Regions from separate parts of the Arthrobacter sp. ASL1 genome, predicted to be linked through region 1. Evidence: riboswitches for the same ligand, from Rfam matches in the RefSeq annotation. Region 1 holds a riboswitch; the other holds the start of a gene.

Region 1 (11,790 bases):
CGTGCTTTCCGTGGTGAACTCCCTCGCCGACGCTGCGCAGGCCCTGTCGGAGGCATCCGTTCCCGCCCGGCGGGCACTGTTGATCGGGGGCGGCGCCCGGTCAAAATCGTTGTGCGCCATCGCGCCGGAACTGCTGGGCATGGAGGTCGACGTCCTGGAGGCCGGCGAATACGTGGCCCTCGGCGCGGCCAGGCAGGCCGCCTGGGCCGCTACGGGCGAGCTGCCCGCCTTCGAACGACGTATCGAGACCCGGCTCAGCCCCTCGGGCGAGGCATGGGGAGCACAGTCCCGCAAGCTCTACGCCACCGAACGCACCCGGTTGTACGGGGTATAGCCACGCACCCACGCGGTGCCTGACGAAAGGAAACAATCCCGATGGATGCTTCGAGTGTGACCTCCAGCGGCGGCTGGTGGCTGGCCCTGGCGATCGTGACCGCCGGCCTGGCCGAGACCAAGGGCAGGCGCCGGTGGATCTGGTTCGTCCTGGGGCTGCTCCTCGGGCCGATCGCGACGGCGCTGGTGGTCATCTGGGACCGCCCAGCGGTTTCGCAGGCGCCCCCGGTGCAGTAGACGAACGACCAGTCCCCGCCTACTTCCAGCCGTCCTCGCGCAGGGTGCGGAGCAGAGCCAGCGCCCCGCCGTCGTCCAGGATGGCCAGCGCCTCCAGATACGGCCCGGTGAAGTCCTCGCGCCCGGCGAGGTCGCCAAAGAGCTCGGGATCGCGCAGGAAGGCCAGCGGATCCTCGTCCTGCGCTGCTGCCGCGGCCATGACGCGGTCGCGGAGCCGGTCCACAACCTCGATGGGTTGGCCGGATTCGTCGATCCCGCGGGCATAGCGCGCCCAGGAGGCGACGATGGCGGCGCTCAGGCGCACCGCCCCGCCGTCGGACAGGTTGGCGCGGATGACCGGGACCAGCCACGTGGGGATCCTGTCGGAGGATTCGGCGGCCAGACGGGCGAGGGTGTCCTGGACCTGTTCGTTGGCGAAGCGCTCGATGAGCTGGTGCCGGTAGGCGTCGAGGTCGATGCCGGGGACGGGCTTGAGCGTGGGGGTGGCCTCGCGCTCCATGTAGGCGAGCAGGAAGTCGATGAAGAGCGGGTCGCCGCAGGCCTCGTGGGCGAAGCGGTAGCCGGCGAGGTATCCGAGGTAGGCAATGCCCTGGTGGCTGCAGTTGAGCAGGCGCAGCTTCATCAGCTCGTAGGGTTCGACGTCGTCGACGAGCTGGACCCCGACCGATCCCCAGTCGGGGCGGCCGGTGGGGAACTTGTCCTCCAGGACCCACTGGACAAAGTCCTCGCAGACAACCGGCCAGGCGTCCTCGACCCCGTATTCGATGGCGATGGCGTCCCGGTCGGCGTCGGTGGTGACGGGGGTGATCCTGTCGACCATGCAGTTGGGGAAGGGGACGTGCTCGATCATCCAGGCACCGAGTTCGGGATCCTTCAACGTGGCGAAGGCCGCGAAGACGCGCGCTGCGAGGTGGCCGTTGCCCTGGATGTTGTCGCAACTCATGATCGTGAACGGTGCAGTGCCGGCTGCGCGGCGGCGGCGCAGCGCCTCGGTGACGAAGCCGAACGTGGTGGTCGGCACGGCGCCGTCCGCCAGGTCCGCGGCGACCGCGGGGGTGCCGGCGTTGAACTCGCCGGTGGAGGGGTTGTAGTTGTAGCCACCCTCGGTAACGGTCAGCGACACGATGCGCACGTCCGGGTCCACGAGTTGGGCCAGCACGGCCTCCGGGTCGTCGGGGGCGTAGAGGTAGCGGGCGATCGAGCCGATGACACGGGCGTCGCGGCTTCCGTCGGGGGCCTTTTCCACGAGTGTGTAGAGCCCGTCCTGGTCGGCGAGCGCGTCGCGCATGCGTTGGTCGTGGGGCATCAGCCCGACGCCGCAGATCGCCCAGTCCAGGTCGTGGCACGCGTTCATCAGCCGGTCCAGGTACATGGCCTGGTGGGCGCGGTGGAATCCACCGACGCCGAAGTGCACGATGCCGATGCGTCGTTGGGCCAGATCGTAGCCGGGCACGGAGACCGTGTCGTTGAGGGAGGACAGGCTCCCGGCGTTCAAACGCGTCATGGCAGGCTCCAATCGTGATGTGGCTAACACGGCGAGCATAACATATGAGCAATTTGGTCTACTCATATGAGCGTCGGAGCGTATGGAGGGCCCCGCTGCCGGGCTTGCTAGGGTTGGGCAGCGTGAGCCGACCCATCCCGCCGAAACGCGACAGCGTCTGGAGCGCGCCCGGGATGCCGGCGCTGCTCCTGCTGACCGCCGCGGGTTTTTCCGGCTACGCGGCCCTGCTCTCCGTCGCTCCGCTCTGGGCGGTCCGCGGAGGCGCCGACGCCGCCGGTTCCGGGTTCGTCAATGGGGCGCTGCTGCTGGCGACCGTCCTGACCCAGGGGCTGGTCCCCCGCCTGCTGGACCGCTTTGGGACGACGCGCGTGCTCGGTGCCGGCCTGCTCCTGTTGGGTGGACCGAGCCTGTTGCTGTTGGTCTCGGACCAGCTGGGCTGGATCCTAGGGTGGTCCATCGTGCGCGGAGTCGGCTTCGGCATCCTCACCGTCACCGGGTCCGCCGCAGTGGCCCTGCTGGTCCCGCCAACCCGGCATGGGGCCGCCATCGGCGCCTACGGTGCTGCCATCGCCGTCCCGCAATTGCTGATCCTTCCCGCCAGCCCCTGGCTCGCCGACGCCGTGGGGTTCTGGACGGTCTTCGCCCTCGGCACCCTGCCGCTGCTGGGCATCATCGCCACCCCGCGCCTGGCACGGGTTCTGCACGAGGACCGGCCACATGCCCCTAGTGCCGACACCGCGGCCACCACCAGTGCCGCGGCCCCCGCCGCAGGCAGCCGCCGTGTCCCCGCCGGGTTGCTTCGCCCCATGCTCCTACTGCTCGGCGTCACCCTGGCCGGCGGCGCCCTGATCACGTTTGCCCCGCAGTTCAGTTCAGTGCCCGCGGCTACCGCGGGCGGGCTGGTGCTCCTGACCGCGACCGCGGCGCTCAGCCGCTGGAAGGTCGGCGCCCTGGCGGACCGGTATGGAGCACATCGCTTCCTCTGGCCGCTGGTGCTGTGCACCGTCGTCGGCCTGGGCCTGGCCGCAGCGGCGGTCCGTGATCCCGACTCCACCGGAGTCCCGCTGCTGCTGGCCGCGATGGCCCTGGTCGGCATCGCCTACGGCGGACTGCAGAACCTCACCCTCCTGCTCTCGCTCTCCGCGGTGAAACGCCACGAATACGGGACGGCCAGCGCCGTCTGGAACATCGGATTCGACGCCGGAACCGGGCTGGGCTCGGTGCTCGTGGGGATGCTCGCTGCGGGTTTCTCCTTCCCCACCGCCCTGCTCGTCGCGGCCGGGCTGTCACTGGCCACCCTGCCGCTGGCCCTGCGGCGCCGTTCGGGACCGTCCGTGCCCTGACGGCCGGTCCCGGGGCACGACGGCGGCCGATGCGGTATCGCGGGGCGCCACTCCTTATGCTGTGCTCATGGGAACGACCGAAGACGCCGTCGATGGCGCACGCGAGGCAGCGCATAGCCAGTGGTTCGAGCGCGCAGCGCGACTGGGCTACATCGCCAATGGGGTACTGCACCTGACGTTGGGATTGCTGGCGGTGAACGTGGCCCGTGCCGCCGGCGCGGAGGCCAACCAGTCGGGCGCCATCGCCGCGCTGGCGAAACAACCCGGTGGCGTCGTCCTGATCTGGATCTGCGCCCTGGGCGGCATGCTGCTGGGGGTGTGGTGCCTGGCCCAGGCGGTCTTCCCCGGCGGCGACGGGACCCGCTACCGGATCAAGCAGGCGGGCATCGCCGTCGTCTTCTTCGCCGTCGGCACCACCTTCATCCGCCATGTGGTGGGCAGCAACAAGGACTCGTCGCAACAAAGCAGCACGGCCTCCAGCGTGCTGATGTCCTCACCGGTCGGCAGCGTGGCCCTGGTCATCGCCGGTCTGGTCGTCATCGGGATCGGCGGCTACTTCGTCTACCGCGGGGTCTCCCGGAGTTTCCAGAAGATCCTCCGCCCGCAGGAGAACCGGGCCATGCGCTTGATCGTGAACGGATTCGGCACGGTGGGGTATATCGCCAAGGGGCTGGTCCTGGCGGCGGTCGGCCTGTTGTTCATCGTCGCCACGATCCAGCACGACCCGCAGGACGCCACCGGCCTCGACGGGGCGCTGAAGGCGGTCCGTGACCAGCCCGCCGGCCCGGCCGCACTCTTCGCCATCGCGGCGGGGATGATGGCCTATGGCATCTTCCTGTTCCTGCGCTCCCGCTACGACGAGATGGAATAGGCCCCGCTTCTACTCGAAGAGGATGTTGCGGCGTTCGATGGCCGGGCAGGCATCCATCACCACGTCGAGTCCCGCCGCCGTGGCCCGGGCCGCCGCGGCCTCGTCGACGACGCCGACCTGGAGCCAGACGGCCTTCGCACCGATTTCGATCGCCTGGTCGACGATGGCCCCGACCTTGCTGGAGTTCACGAAACAGTCCACGACGTCGATGCTCCCGGGGATCTGGTCCAGCCGGGTGTAACCGCGTTCGCCGTGCACGGTATCGCCCTTGAGCGACACCGGGACGATGTCCATGCCGAGCTCGTCGCGGACGATGCGGGCGACCCCGACGGCCGCCCGCATCGGGTTGTTGGACAGCCCGACGATGGCCCAGCGGGCCGGGGTGGTCAGCAGGCGGCGGATGGTGTCCGGGTCGTTGATATGGGGCGCGCGCAGTTCCGGCCCGCCGATTCCGGCCCCGCCCAGTACCGGTTCGCGCAGGACGGGTTCGGACAGCACCGGGTCACCCACATTCAGGACCGGTTCGGTAGTGCCCGTCGCGGGGTCACCGGTGCGCAGCTGCGGGTCGGTGTTGCCCAACGGCGGCCCCTCGACCTCGGGGACGACCGGTTCGGGGATCTGCCCCGGGCGGGTGGACTCGCCGAGGAGGCCGGCGGGCAGGCCACCGTCCGCGACGCCATGCCCCTCCTGGGGGACGGCCGGGATCTCGACGTCGGCGATGTCCGGTTCCGGGATGTCGACGTCGGGGATCTCCACATCGGGGACACCGGCCAATTCGGCCTCGGACGGGTCGTGCTGGGCTGCTGGTTCCGTCATGGTGCCCAGACTACAAGCCGCGGCCCGGCAGGTCTGCCCGGCGCGTCAAGGGCGTCCGGCCGGCACCGCCTGGGTGGCGGCGGCCGCGTGCTGCGAGAAGGCGCCCCGGTATCCGGCCGCCGGATGCGTGTCCTCAAGTGTGGCCCGGCGGCCAAAGACCTTCTCCCGCAGCGTGCCGGGAGTGTACTCCGTCTGGGCGAGGCCACGGGCCCGCAGTTCGGGCAGCACACCGTCGATGAAGTCCGTGTAGGAACCGGGGAGGACCTGGTTGATGATGTTCACCCCGTTGATGCCCGCGTCCTGCCAGCGTTCGAGTTCATCGGCGATCTGCTCGGGGGTGCCGGAGATCTGCTGGGCCTTGGCCCGGTAGCGGGCCAGTTCCCCGATGGTCGGCTTGCCGCCGGGCACGGAGGCGATCGCCGCCTCGAGGACCCCGCGGGCGCCCTCGGTCTCCACCTCGCCGAGCGGGGTGTCGTGATCCAGTCCCCCGAGATCGACGCCGATGCCGCCACCGATGTGCGCGATGATCGCATCCAGGTCCAGGTACTCGTCGTACTCCGCCTCCTTGCGGCGCACCTCCTCCTCGGTGCTGCCCACGACGAAGGAGAGCCCGGCGAAGATCTTCACGTCGCCCGGGGCCCGCCCGGCCGCCGCTTCAAGGCCCCGGATCGCCGCTGCCTGCTCGCGCACGTAGTCGGTATGCGGGGCGAACAGGAAGGTGGCCTCCGCGTGGGCGGCGGCGAACGCCTTGCCGCGCGGGGAGCTGCCGGCCTGGAAGAGGAACGGGGTGCGTTGCGGACTCGGGCTGGTCAGGTGCGGGCCCTCGATGGAGTACCGGGTGCCCTCATGGTGGATCTTGTTGATCAACGCGGGGTCGGCGAAGCGCCCGGCCTCCTTGTCGGCCAGCAGGGCACCGTCCTCCCAGGAGCCCTCCCACAGCTTGTAAACCGCGGAGACGTATTCGTCGGCCCAGTCGTAGCGGTCCTCATGGGCGGCCAACCCCTTCGCCCCGAAGTTGCGGTGCGCGTTCTCCAGCACGCTGGTGACGATGTTCCACGCCACCCGCCCACCGGAGAGGTGGTCGAGGGTGGAAAACTGGCGGGCCATCTGGAACGGCTCGGATTGCACGACGGAGCTGGTCAGGGCCAGCCCGATCTCCGAGGTGGTCGCGGCCAGTGCCGAGGCCAGCACCAGCGGGTCGTTGGAGGGGATCTGCAGGCCCTTGTCGACCAGTGATGCCCAGCCGCCCTCGTGGTTCCCGTACAGCCCCACGACGTCGGCAAAGAACATCGCGTCGAACTTGGCGTCCTCGAGCTGGCGGGCCAGGTCGACCCACATCTGCAGTTCGTTGAACCGGTGCTGCTGGGCCTCGGGGTGGCGCCACTGGCCGCCGAGGATGTGGCTGGGCGTGTTCATCAGGAAGGCGCTCAGCAGCAGGCGCGGGCGCTCGGGGGTGCTCATGCGGATTCGGTCCCCTTTGCGGTCGTGGCGGCCTCGCCGATGCTGTTCAGCCCGGTGGGGATGGTGCCGTTGATGTGGAAGTCGCCGACCGCCCGGGCCTTGAAGACCGCCGGGTTGTGGGTGGCGACGGTGCGGGCGTTGCGCCAATGCCGGTCCAGGGACTTCCCCCGGCTGGTGGCGGAGGCACCGGTGACGTCGAACAGTGCGGTGGTGGCCTCGAGGACGAGCGGCGGGACGGCCACATGGGCCTTCTCCACGCCGAGTTCGGCGCGCAGGAAGGCCCCTTCGGCGTCGAGCCCCAGCGCCGGGTCTACTGCGGCGTCCAGGTCGCGGGCCGCGGCGGCGACGATCGCCTCGGCCGAGTAGACCCGCGCGGCGAGGGTACCGACGTGTTCCTGGATCTGCACGTCGTCGCGGAAGAGCCCGCCGGAACCGGTGTTGAAGATCCGGGTGCGGGCGCCGACCAGGGCCGAGGCGTCGCGCAGGGCAGCCCGGCCGATTCCGGCCAGCACGGCGAGCAGCACGAGCTGGAAGAACGCCGGTTCCAGCGTGCTGGTGACCTTGCGGTGGATGATGTTGGCCTCCTCGACCGCCACGTCCTCGAAGACGGCGGTCCCGGTGCCGGTCAGCGGCTGCCCGAATCCGTCCCAGTCGTCGTGGATGGTCACGCCCGCGGCGTCGGCCCGCACGACGGCATACTGCCGGCCCTCGATGCCCTCGGTGCTGGCCATGACGACCACCCAGTCGGCGAAGATGCTCCCGGTGGTGTAGTACTTGGCCCCGTTGAGGCGCCACCCACCGTCGTGCCTGGAGAGCCGCGTCGCGGTGGTGCCCAGGGCGTTGCCGCCGCGTTCGGTGGCCGCGTTGCCGAAGATCTCCCCGGCGAGCACGCGGGGGAACCAGGTGTCGCGGAAGGCCTCCGGCTGCAGGGCGATGGTCTCGACGAAGGCGAAGTGCGAGCGCAGCAGGTGCGAGACGTTGGAATCGGCTTCTGCGAGTTCGATGAGCAGACGGAAGAGGTGCTCGTGCGTGACCGGGTCGCCGCCGTGTTGCGCGGGGACGCGCAGGGTGGTGAAGCCGGCCTCCTTCAGCCAGCCGATCTGCTCGAAAGGCAGGATGTGGTCCTGCTCGCGGGTGACGGTACCGGCGGCGATGCGCTCGAAGACGGGGCGGAAGCGGGCAGCCAGGGCCGCATAACGGGCTTCCGATCCGTCGGGGACGGTGACGGTGGGCGCCGTGGCCGCCGTGGTGGTTTCGCTCATGGTGTTTCCTAACGGACGGGGGTTGGTTCGGGCTGGGAGGGGGCATCGGCGTCGTGCCGTGCATCCAGATCACGCGCTCCGGTTTCCGGGGCGAGCAGCGTGGTGACCAGGGTGATGGCCCCGACGCCGACGAAGTAGGCGATGACCCAGATGGGGCTGCCGCCGCCAACCGCGAGCAGTGCAGTGGCGACCAGTGGGGCCAGTCCCCCGCCGAGGACGGAGCCGATCTGGTAGCCCAACGAGACGCCACTGAACCTGACCCGGGTGTCGAAGAGTTCGGCGAAGAAGGCCGCCTGGGGCCCGTACATGGCGTCGTGCCCGATGTTCATGCCCAGCACGACCGTGAGGACGATGAGCAGGAAGTTGCCGGTGTCCAGCAGCGGGAAGGCCACCAGGGCCACCAGGATGCTGAAGGTCCCGCCGAAGAGGTAGGTGCGGCGGCGGCCGATCCGGTCGGAGACCCAGCCCCAGAACGGGACGGTGACCAGGCCCAGCGCGGAAGCGATGAGGATCGCCTGCAGTCCGGTCTCGCGGCTCGTGCCGCCCTGGGCGAGGTAGGTGAGGATGAAGACGGTGTAGACGTAGTAGAACGCGTTCTGGGCCAGGCGCAGCCCGGTGGTCAGGGCGACCTGGCGCGGGTGGGTGCGCAGCGATTCGACGACGGGGCGGCGCGGGATAGCCCCGGTGCGCACGACCCGCTTGAAGGAGGCGCTGTCCTCGATCTTCAGGCGCACGACGAGCCCGACGGCGACCAGCAGGATGCTGGCCAGGAACGGCAGCCTCCACCCCCAGGCGAGGTAGGCGTCCTCGGGCATGGACGATTCGAGGGCCAGCAGCACGCCGGTGGCCAGCAGCATGCCGGCACTCGGGCCGATCTGGGTGGCGCTGCTGGTCAGCCCGCGTTTGCCCGGGGCCGCATGCTCGACCGTCATCAGGGCGGCTCCGGCCCATTCGGCGCCGTAGCCGATGCCCTGCAGCACGCGCAGCACCAGCAGCAGGGCGGGGGCGATCCAGCCGGCGGTGTCGTGGGTGGGCAGCGCTCCGATGGCCGTCGTGGCCAGGCCGGTGAGCAGCAGGGAGGCGACCAGGACGGTCTTGCGGCCGATCCGGTCGCCGAAGTGCCCGCCGAGCACCCCGCCGATGGGGCGGGCGATGAAGCCGACGGCGTAGGTGGCGAAGGCGGCCATGGTGCCGACGAGCGGGTCGGCCGGTGCGAAGAACAGGGGGCCGAAGACGGTGGCCGCGGCCAGGCCGTAGAGGACGAAGTCGTAGCCCTCGATGGTGGTGCCGACCAGGCTGGCGACGGCGACGCGGGTTCGCATCCGGGTCGGCGGTGGGGTGCTCGGGGTGGTGGATGTGCTCATGTGTTCCTCCTCGGGGTCATCCGGGGAAGAGCCCACCACCGTCCCGACCGCGCGCAGGCGGGCGGGACAGGGGGAAGGCCTCTCCATCGGTCCTGGCGGGAGCACCAGCCCCGAGGGGTGGTTGCTGCGGCGTCAACGAGCCAGGTCTCTCAGCCGCTCTGGATGGTAGGGGAAGGCCGTACGGCGATCCCGGGTCGAGCGGTGGTGTCCTCCCGGATGCGGGGGGACGGGGTGGGTGTTCCTAGCTGGTGGCCAGGTCCGCGGTCGCCAGCTTGTACTGGGCGGCGCGGTGGGTGTCCTTGACCCGGTCACCATCGCCGAAGAGCTTCTGGCGCAGCGTGCCGGGGGCGTATTCGGTGGGGTAGGCGCCGAGTTTCTGCAGTTCGGGGACCACGTATTCCACGACGTCCTCGAACGTGCCGGGGGTGATGGCGTAGGCCAGGTTGAACCCGTCGACGTCGGTGTCCTCGACCCATTCGACGAGCTTGGCCGCGACCTCCGCGCCGCTGCCCACGGTCACGGGGCCGAATCCGCCGACGCCGATCCATTCGGCGAGCTGGCGGATGGTCCACGGCTTGCCGTCGTCGCCGGAGGCCTTCTTGAACGTCTCGACCGACGACTGGATGGCGTTGGACTGCACGTCTTCGCCGATCACGTCGTCGAGGTCGTACTGCGACATGTCGATGCCGGTCCAACCGGAGAGCAGGGCCAGGGCCCCGTCCAGGTCGGTGTAGGAGGCGTAGTCCTCGTACTTGGCCTGCGCCTCCTCGGTGGTGGCACCGGTGATGATGGTCTGCATGGTGTAGATCTTCACGTCATGGCGGTCGCGGCCGGCTGCCTCGACGTTGTCGCGGATCTTCTGCACCGATTCGACCAGCAGTTCCTTGGTGGGGCAGTTGACGAAGACCGATTCGGCGTTCTCCCCGGCGAATGTGAGGCCGCGCTTGGAGGCACCGGCCTGGTAGATGACCGGGGTGCGCTGCACCGACGGTTCGGTGATCGCGATGCCCGGGACCTTGAAGTACTTGCCCTCGTGGCCGATCTCGTGGACCTTGGACGGGTCGGTGTAGACGCCGGATTCACGGTCGCGGACCACGGCGTCATCCTCCCAGGAGCCCTCGAGCAGCTTGTAGACGACCTCGAGGTATTCGTCGGCGTGGTTGTAGCGCTCGTCATGCTCGAGCTGGTCCTCCTGGCCCATGTTGCGGGCCGCCGAGGGCAGGTAGCCGGTGACGACGTTCCAGCCGATGCGGCCGTTCGTCAGGTGGTCCAGCGTGGCCAGGCGGCGGGCGAACGGGTACGGGTGCTCGTACGCGGTGCCTGCGGTGACGCCGAAACCGAGGTTCTCGGTGACCGAAGCCATCGCCGAGACCAGCAGGAAGGGGTCGTTGACCGGGACCTGGGCTCCGGCGGAGAGCGGCACGGAGTTGGTGGAGCCGTAGACGTCGTAGGTGCCCAGCACGTCGGCGATGAAGAGTCCGTCGAACAGCCCCTTCTCGAGCGTCTTGGCCAGTTCGGTCCAATAGCCGAGCTGCTTGTAGCGCCAGGCCTGGTCCTGCGGGTGGCGCCACAGGCCGGGCGACTGGTGGACCACGCAGTTCATGTCGAACGCGTTGAGACGGACGTAGCGGCGTTCCGGTGTGGTGCTCATTGTTCTCCTTCGGGGGTCTTGAGGTCACCGACGGCGCTGAGCTTGCGCGGCGCCGTGGCGTTGACCTCGTAGTCGCCGACGATGCGGGACTTGTACATGGCGGGGTTGTGCGTGGCAACCGTGCGCGCGTTGCGCCAGTGGCGGTCGAGGTTGCAGCGGGTGGAGGTCGAGGAGGCGCCGAGCCCGTCGAAGAGCGCGGTGGCGGCGCCCAGGACGAGCGGCTGGACGGCTGACTGTGCCCGGTTGGCCGCCAGCTCGCAGACCGCGTACTGCTCGGCGGCGCTGAGCCCGGGCTGGCCGATGGCCGTCTCGAGCTCTGCAGTGGCGGCCAGCACGATGGAGTCCACCGCGAAAGTGGTCGCGGAGATCTCCCCGATGACCTGCAGCACCTGCGGCTCGTGCCGGGAGGCCAGGCCGGTGCCGGTGCTGAACGCCCGGGTGCGCAGCTGGGTGTGGGTGCGGGCGTCGGCGAGCACGGCGCGGGCGATCCCGGCCTGGACGGCCAGCAGGACCAGCTGGAAGACTGCCGATTCGGGGTGGATTTCCAGCACTGCCGGATCGAGCAGGGTGTCGACGGGGACGCGGGTGAACCGGGTGGATCCGGTGCCGGTGAGCTGCTGGCCGAACCCGTCCCAATCATCGAAGATCTGCACTGCCGAATGCCTGGTGGAGACCACGGCGACGTGCCGGCCGGGCACCCCCGGTGCGGTGGCTGTGACCGCGACCCAATCGGCGAAGATCGTCCCGGTGCAGTAGTACTTCTCCCCCGTCAGCAGCCACCCGGTCCCGGTCGGCTCGACGACGGTGTTCAGTTGGCCGAGGTCGTTGCCGCCGCGCTCGGTGTAGGCGTTGCCGACGATCTGTCCGGCCACGAAACGGGCGAACCAGCGGGCCTTCACGGAGGCGTCCTCGAGCAGGAGCACGGATTCGACGAACCCGATATGCGAG
Region 2 (6,233 bases), 270 kb from region 1:
GGCCTGCTCGCCGTCGCCATGGCCGGACGCGCTGACGGCCGGCCCGAACGCGTACCGCGCGTGCTGGCCTCCCCGGGAGCCCGCTCACTGCTGGTGCTGGCCGGGCTGGCGGCCATCGGCTATTCGGTGATCAGGTACGACGGCGCCACCCCCTTCCCGGGGTATGCCGCCGCGCTGCCGGTGCTGGGCACCGCAGCGGTGATCCTGGCCGGGCGGACCTCCGGGCCGCTGAGCCTGAACTGGCTCGGCGACCACCCCGCGATCCAATGGGTCGGCAACGCCTCGTATTCCCTCTACCTCTGGCACTGGCCCATCCTCACGTTCTTCATCCTCATCGGCGACCGGGAACCCCGACCGGTGGAGAGCATCGGGCTGCTGGGCATCAGCCTTGTCGCCGCCTGGCTGAGCCTGCGGTTCATCGAAACCCCGGCCAGGACCTGGCGTCCGCTGGCCCACAGCAATGTCCGAGCCCTGGCCCTGGGTGCAGCGGCAGTGGTCCTGGCCGCCGCCATCGCCCTGGTCCCCAGCCTGGGACAGCAGCAGGTCGTCGCCGCGGAGAAGGGGGCGGTCCAGCAGCTCATGACCTCGCCGCCCGAGGGACTCGGGGCGGCCTCCATCGCCACCGGGGCGGCGTTCACGTCGAACAACCACCAGATCATCCCCACCCCGGCGACCGCGAACAAGGACTACCCGGATCTGGGCACGTGCGTCGCCAGCGGCGGTGCGAAGTCGTCGCACATGTGCGAATTCGGTGCGAAGAAGGCCGACGCCGACTTCACCATCGCGCTCGTCGGGGACTCCCATGCCACCCAATGGTGGGAGGCCCTGGAGCCCCTGGCCACCAAGCACAACTGGAGGATCGTCACCCACCTGAAGAACTCCTGCGCCTTCACCGGAGCCGTGCGGGAGGCACAGAAGGCCGGTCACATCGACTGCGTCGATGCAAACAAGGGACGACTCGACGACCTGGTCAAGGCGCCGGACATCGACGCGGTGTTCATCGCCGGCTGGACCGGAGCCGCGTTCAAGGGCGGCGGCAAGGCCGCGGCACGTGGTGCCGTCGACTACTGGAGCAAGGTGCAGGACTCCGGCAAGCAGGTCATCCTCGTCCGCGACACCCCCAATCCCAGCCAGGACCCCCTGGCGCGCGACTGCGTGGCCAAACACCCCGACAAGCTACGCCAGTGCGGAAAGGACCGGGACGAGGCCCTGTCCAACGACGACTGGATCGCCGCAGCCCACGACATCGACCCCCGGCTGGCCCTGATGGATTTCACCGACCAATTCTGCACGGAGAAGCTCTGCCCGGCAGTCGTCGGGAACGTGCTGGTCTATCGCGACCAGAACCATATTTCGGACACCTACATGGCCACCGTGGCCCCGGAATTCGAGAAGCAGATGTCCGAGGCGCTGCGGGACCACGGGCTGGCCCGGCAGGCAGGTCTCTAGACGGGTGAACGTGCGGCGCCGACGCCGCCGCGTGGGGAGGTCCACAGTCTGCCGTGACCCCTCGGCACCCGCGCCGGAGCCGGTTAGGGTGGGGGAACCGGCATCGGGTAGGATGGCTCAGGCTGTTTGTGTCGTTTCTGATCCCTGAAGCGGCCGCAACCAACGCACAGAACCTCCTGTTACGGAAAGACCGTGACCGTTTAGCCCAAAGGAGGTGGGTTCACATGCGTGCATACGAACTGATGGTACTGATCGACCCCGAGGTCGACGAGCGTACCGTGGAACCGACTCTTGGCAAGTTCCTCGATGTCGTCCGCAACGACGGTGGCACCGTCGACAACGTTGATATCTGGGGCCGCCGTCGGCTGGCCTACGAAATCAAGAAGAAGGCAGAAGCCATCTACGCGGTAGTCACCTTCACCGCTACCCCGGCCACTTCCGCGGAACTTGACCGCCAGCTGTCGCTCAATGAGACGATCCTGCGCACCAAGATCACCCGCCCGGAAGACCAGAAGGTCGTAGCAGAGTAATCTGCCGCGATCATTCGTAGAAACCGACCCTAGGAGGCACCATGGCAGGCGAAACCGTCATCACGGTCATCGGAAATCTCACCGCTGATCCGGAACTGCGTTTCACCCCGTCGGGTTCGGCGGTGGCGAACTTCACCATCGCCTCGACCCCTCGGACCTTCGACCGCCAGACCAACGAGTGGAAGGACGGCGAAACGCTGTTCCTCCGTGCATCGGTGTGGCGTGAGGCTGCCGAAAATGTCGCCGAAACGCTGACCAAGGGCATGCGAGTCGTCGCCCAGGGTCGGCTGAAGTCGCGTTCCTTCGAAACCAAGGAAGGCGAGAAGCGCACCGTCATGGAGCTGGAGGCCGACGAAATCGGCCCCTCGCTGCGTTACGCTTCCGCCAAGGTCACCCGTACCCAGCGCAACAACGCGGGTGGCGGTGGATTCGGCGGCGGCGCCTCCGGGGGAAACTTCGGCGGTGCTGGCAACCAGGGCGGCAACGGTGGATTCGGCGGAGGCAACTCCGGTGGAAACAGCGGCGGCTCCTGGAACGCTCCGGCCGAGGACCCCTGGTCCTCGTCGTCCTCTTCCTCCTCCAATAGCGGGGGATGGGGCAACTCCGGCGGATCAGACGAACCGCCTTTCTAAAGCACCACCATTTATTCACCATCCCGCAGAAGAATTCTGCGGGCTCCACTAGATAAAGGAGCTCCACGATGGCTAAGGCTGAACTCCGTAAGCCCAAACCAAAGTCCAATCCCTTGAAGGCCGCTGACATCACCGTCATCGACTACAAGGACGTCGCATTGCTGCGCAAGTTCATTTCCGATCGCGGAAAGATCCGTGCCCGTCGCGTGACCGGCGTCTCCGTCCAGGAGCAGCGCAAGATCGCCCAGGCCATCAAGAACGCGCGCGAAGTTGCCCTGCTGCCTTACTCCGGCGCTGGCCGCGGCTAAGGAAGGGATAACACCATGGCAAAGCTCATTCTGACCCACGAAGTAACCGGTCTCGGCACCGCCGGCCAAGTTGTCGAGGTGAAGGACGGTTACGCACGTAACTACCTGCTGCCCCGCGGCTTCGCACTGACCTGGTCCAAGGGGGGCGAGAAGCAGGTCGAGTCCATCAAGGCCGCCCGCACCGCCCGCGCCGTCGCATCCCTCGAGGATGCCCAGGCGCTGGCCAACAAGCTGGCCTCCCAGCCGGTCAAGATCACGGTCAAGGCGGGCCAGGGCGGACGCCTGTTCGGCACCGTCAAGACCGTTGACATCGCCAACGCCGTCGAGGCCGCAGGCCTCGGTTCGATCGACAAGCGCACGGTGGAAATCCCCGAGCACATCAAGTCGACGGGCAACTACCAGGCAACGGTCCGTCTGCACGAGGACGTCTCCGCGACCATCGACCTGCAGGTCGTCGCCGCGAAGAAGTAGCCGCCACGCATCACCGGCGGCCGCCCCTTGGGCGGCTACCGGTGATGCGTGCACCCGAGGGGCCCCGCGCTGAAAAAGCGCGGGGCCCCTCGGCGCTTTAACGGGAACTGCGGATCGGCGCTGGCGCGCGAGATGGACGACACCTTGCGAAATGTTGCGTTGACCTTTGACGGGTGCGGACCGGCACGCATAGCGTAGTTGGTGAATCAAGAGCGTCAACATACAAGCCCTGGCTCGTTGGCCGGCAACCCTCTCACGGTAGTGGGGTGCTCCAGGTGATGATTCGGCCCTCCGGGTCCCCGGGGGGCAAGTACCGCACACCCAGCGTGGCCCCGGCCCGGGTGGTGTGCCCTACGCCGGAGGTAGACCAGATGACACTGTCCACCGATCTTCAGCCCGACGCCCTACGCAAGGCCTTTGCCCTGCACCCCTCGGGGATTGCCGCGCTCTGCGCCATCATCGACGGGGAGCCTCAAGGCATTGTCGCCTCGTCGTTCACTGTCGGGGTCTCCATGGACCCGCCCTTGGTGATGTTCGCGGTGCAGAACACGTCGCGTACCTGGCCGGTCGTCCGCCAGGCAGGCAGGATTGGAGTCTCCGTCCTGGGCGAAGCCCACGACGGCGTCTGCCGGCAGATCGCATCGAAATCCGGAGACCGATTCGCCGGATTGCGGCTCGATTCCACCGACGATGGCGCATTGTTCCTCCACGAAGCCGCACTATGGCTCGATTGCAGCGTCGAACAGGAGATCCCCGCGGGCGACCACCACGTGGTCCTGCTACGCGTTCACGGGCATGCCACCCACGACGGCGTGCACGCGCCGCTGGTCTTCCACGGCTCGGCGTTCCGCACTTTGAAGGCCGAGGCGTTCGCCTGAGTTCCCGGGGAGCTACTTCCCGCGCAGCGACTCCACATACCGCTTGGCCTCGGCCAGGCCGATCCCGGTGTCCTGCCTGACCTTCTTCATGGCCGCGATCGGATTGCCGCTGCGTACCAGTTGCAGGACCCGTTCATAGTCGGGGTTCCCCGGGCCGGCAGGCATGCCCGCCAGTTCGGGGTGGCTGACCCCGGTGCTTTGTCCGGTGCGCCCCGGTGAACTGCTCGCGGCCCTGGCGGCCCGGGCGGTGGTAGCGGCCCTGATCTTCTCTGCCTTTTGCGCTTCGAGCTGCTGGTGGCGTGCGGCGTCGGCGTTGAGCCGGGCGATATAGAGGTCGGCCTCGTTCACCTGGTGGCCGGGCCGTGTTGTAAACACCCACGACAGCGCACCGAACACCGCGAGGATCGCCACAACTGCAATAACGAGGACGAGCAGCGTCTCGCCGTTGAAGTCCAACATGTCCACTCCTGGGGTCCCGGCCGCCGCGGTACGGCGGGCTGGTCTCCATCATGCCACCGGTCCGCCCTGTAGGAGCGGGATCAGGGCTGGTGGAGCTCCGTGGTGATGTGGTGGTAGCCCGAAGCCATGAGCTGCCCGAGGATGTCCAGGTCGACATCGGCGAGCTTGTTGACGTAGAGGCAGGCAGCTCCCATCCTGTGCTTGCCGAGCCGGATGAGCAGCTCTGCAGACCCGGGACCGGCGGTCATGCCGTAGAGCGAGAGGGATGCCTTGCGAGGGGAAAATCCGATGGCGGCGGCGTCACCCTCGCGCCCAGTCGGGTAGCGGTAGTGGTAGCTGCCGAAACCGACGATCGTCGGGCCCCACATCACCGGGGGCTGGCCGCTCGTTTCCTGCATCATCTCCAGGAGCACCAGGCCGTCGGCCCGCCGGACGGGATGCTCGAGGGCCTCGATGAAATCGAGTGGTTTCAGGCCCGTTGGCCGGGTTTTCGCCTCTGACATGGCGACAGTATCGCAGCGCGCACAAGAGGCGGCAAGATGGCACCGCGTCCTGCCGCGGGAGCAAGATGTCAAAGTCCTCCACCGACGGCGGCGTGTCTGTGGATAACACTGTTCGGGTTGTGGATAAAAGTGGTGTACACGCTCTTGGGCTGGTTGGCAACCTCCAAGTAGGGGCTGAATGTTGGGGGTAGAAGATTTTTTGCCAATTCTTATACACACATATAAGCCCTAGTCAGCATTATGTTTACTGATTTTCTTGAGAGTAATCCACAGGTTCATCCCCAGTCTGTGCACACAACACGCCGCGTCGCCCACAGGTTCTCCACACCACCTGTGGATAACTCTCTTTGGTTCTGTGGGTATTGGGCATAGGGTGACAGGGTCCCCGGCTCCATCCGGGCCGATCACCCAGTGGGCCACCGCCCCTCACCGCCTCGTCCGTGAGCCGTTTCCACTGCGATACTGGAGGGACTCCGCGATGCAAGCAGCTCATGCAACGCGCTGAAGAGGGAAGGAACCTAACGTGACGCTCACGCACGCCGATTCAAGGTCGTCGAATTCATCGGACATGGCCAGGACGCCGCCCCAGGACCTGGTGGCGGAGCAGAGTGTGCTCGGTGGCATGATGCTCTCCAAGGACGCCATCGCGGACTGCGTCGAGGTCCTTCGGGGCGTCGATTTCTATCGCCCGGCCCATGAGGCGATCTTTGAGGCGATCATCGACCTCTATGGACGGGGAGAGCCCGCGGATGCCGTGACGGTATCGGACCTGCTCACCAAACGTGGCGAGATCTCCCGTGTGGGCGGGCCCGCCTACCTGCACACCCTCATCCAGTCGGTGCCGACGGCCGCGAACGCGGGCTTCTATGCGGAAATCGTCCGTGAACGTGCCGTACTGCGCCGGCTGGTCGAGGCCGGCACCAAGATCGTGCAGATGGGCTACAGCCAAGACGGCGAAGTCGATGCCATCGTCAACGATGCGCAGGCCCAGATCTACGCCGTG

Evidence for each region. Region 1 has a riboswitch for S-adenosylmethionine ahead of AC1MEQ_RS10160 (MFS transporter). Riboswitches for the same ligand answer to the same signal wherever they lie in the genome.
Region 2: linked by a shared signal. The riboswitch ahead of AC1MEQ_RS11480 (flavin reductase family protein) and the one ahead of AC1MEQ_RS10160 (MFS transporter) in region 1 are both predicted to bind S-adenosylmethionine.

The regions. Positions count from the first base shown of each region.
Region 1 covers NZ_CM155284.1:2,149,184-2,160,973, forward strand. The annotation lists gene xylB (xylulokinase) at 1-334, shown strand, start outside; gene AC1MEQ_RS10125 (hypothetical protein) at 376-570, shown strand; gene AC1MEQ_RS10130 (mannitol dehydrogenase family protein) at 590-2,074, opposite strand; gene AC1MEQ_RS10135 (MFS transporter) at 2,197-3,417, shown strand; gene AC1MEQ_RS10140 (DUF1206 domain-containing protein) at 3,485-4,288, shown strand; gene AC1MEQ_RS10145 (CoA-binding protein) at 4,298-4,723, opposite strand; gene AC1MEQ_RS10150 (NtaA/DmoA family FMN-dependent monooxygenase) at 5,150-6,565, opposite strand; gene AC1MEQ_RS10155 (acyl-CoA dehydrogenase family protein) at 6,562-7,827, opposite strand; gene AC1MEQ_RS10160 (MFS transporter) at 7,836-9,191, opposite strand; SAM riboswitch class I at 9,272-9,360, opposite strand; gene AC1MEQ_RS10165 (LLM class flavin-dependent oxidoreductase) at 9,433-10,842, opposite strand; gene AC1MEQ_RS10170 (acyl-CoA dehydrogenase family protein) at 10,839-11,790, opposite strand, start outside.
Region 2 covers NZ_CM155284.1:2,421,809-2,428,041, forward strand. The annotation lists gene AC1MEQ_RS11455 (acyltransferase family protein) at 1-1,449, shown strand, start outside; gene rpsF (30S ribosomal protein S6) at 1,674-1,979, shown strand; gene AC1MEQ_RS11465 (single-stranded DNA-binding protein) at 2,021-2,611, shown strand; gene rpsR (30S ribosomal protein S18) at 2,680-2,919, shown strand; gene rplI (50S ribosomal protein L9) at 2,935-3,390, shown strand; SAM riboswitch class IV at 3,595-3,709, shown strand; gene AC1MEQ_RS11480 (flavin reductase family protein) at 3,762-4,268, shown strand; gene AC1MEQ_RS11485 (hypothetical protein) at 4,281-4,727, opposite strand; gene AC1MEQ_RS11490 (DUF1801 domain-containing protein) at 4,808-5,230, opposite strand; gene dnaB (replicative DNA helicase) at 5,754-6,233, shown strand, end outside.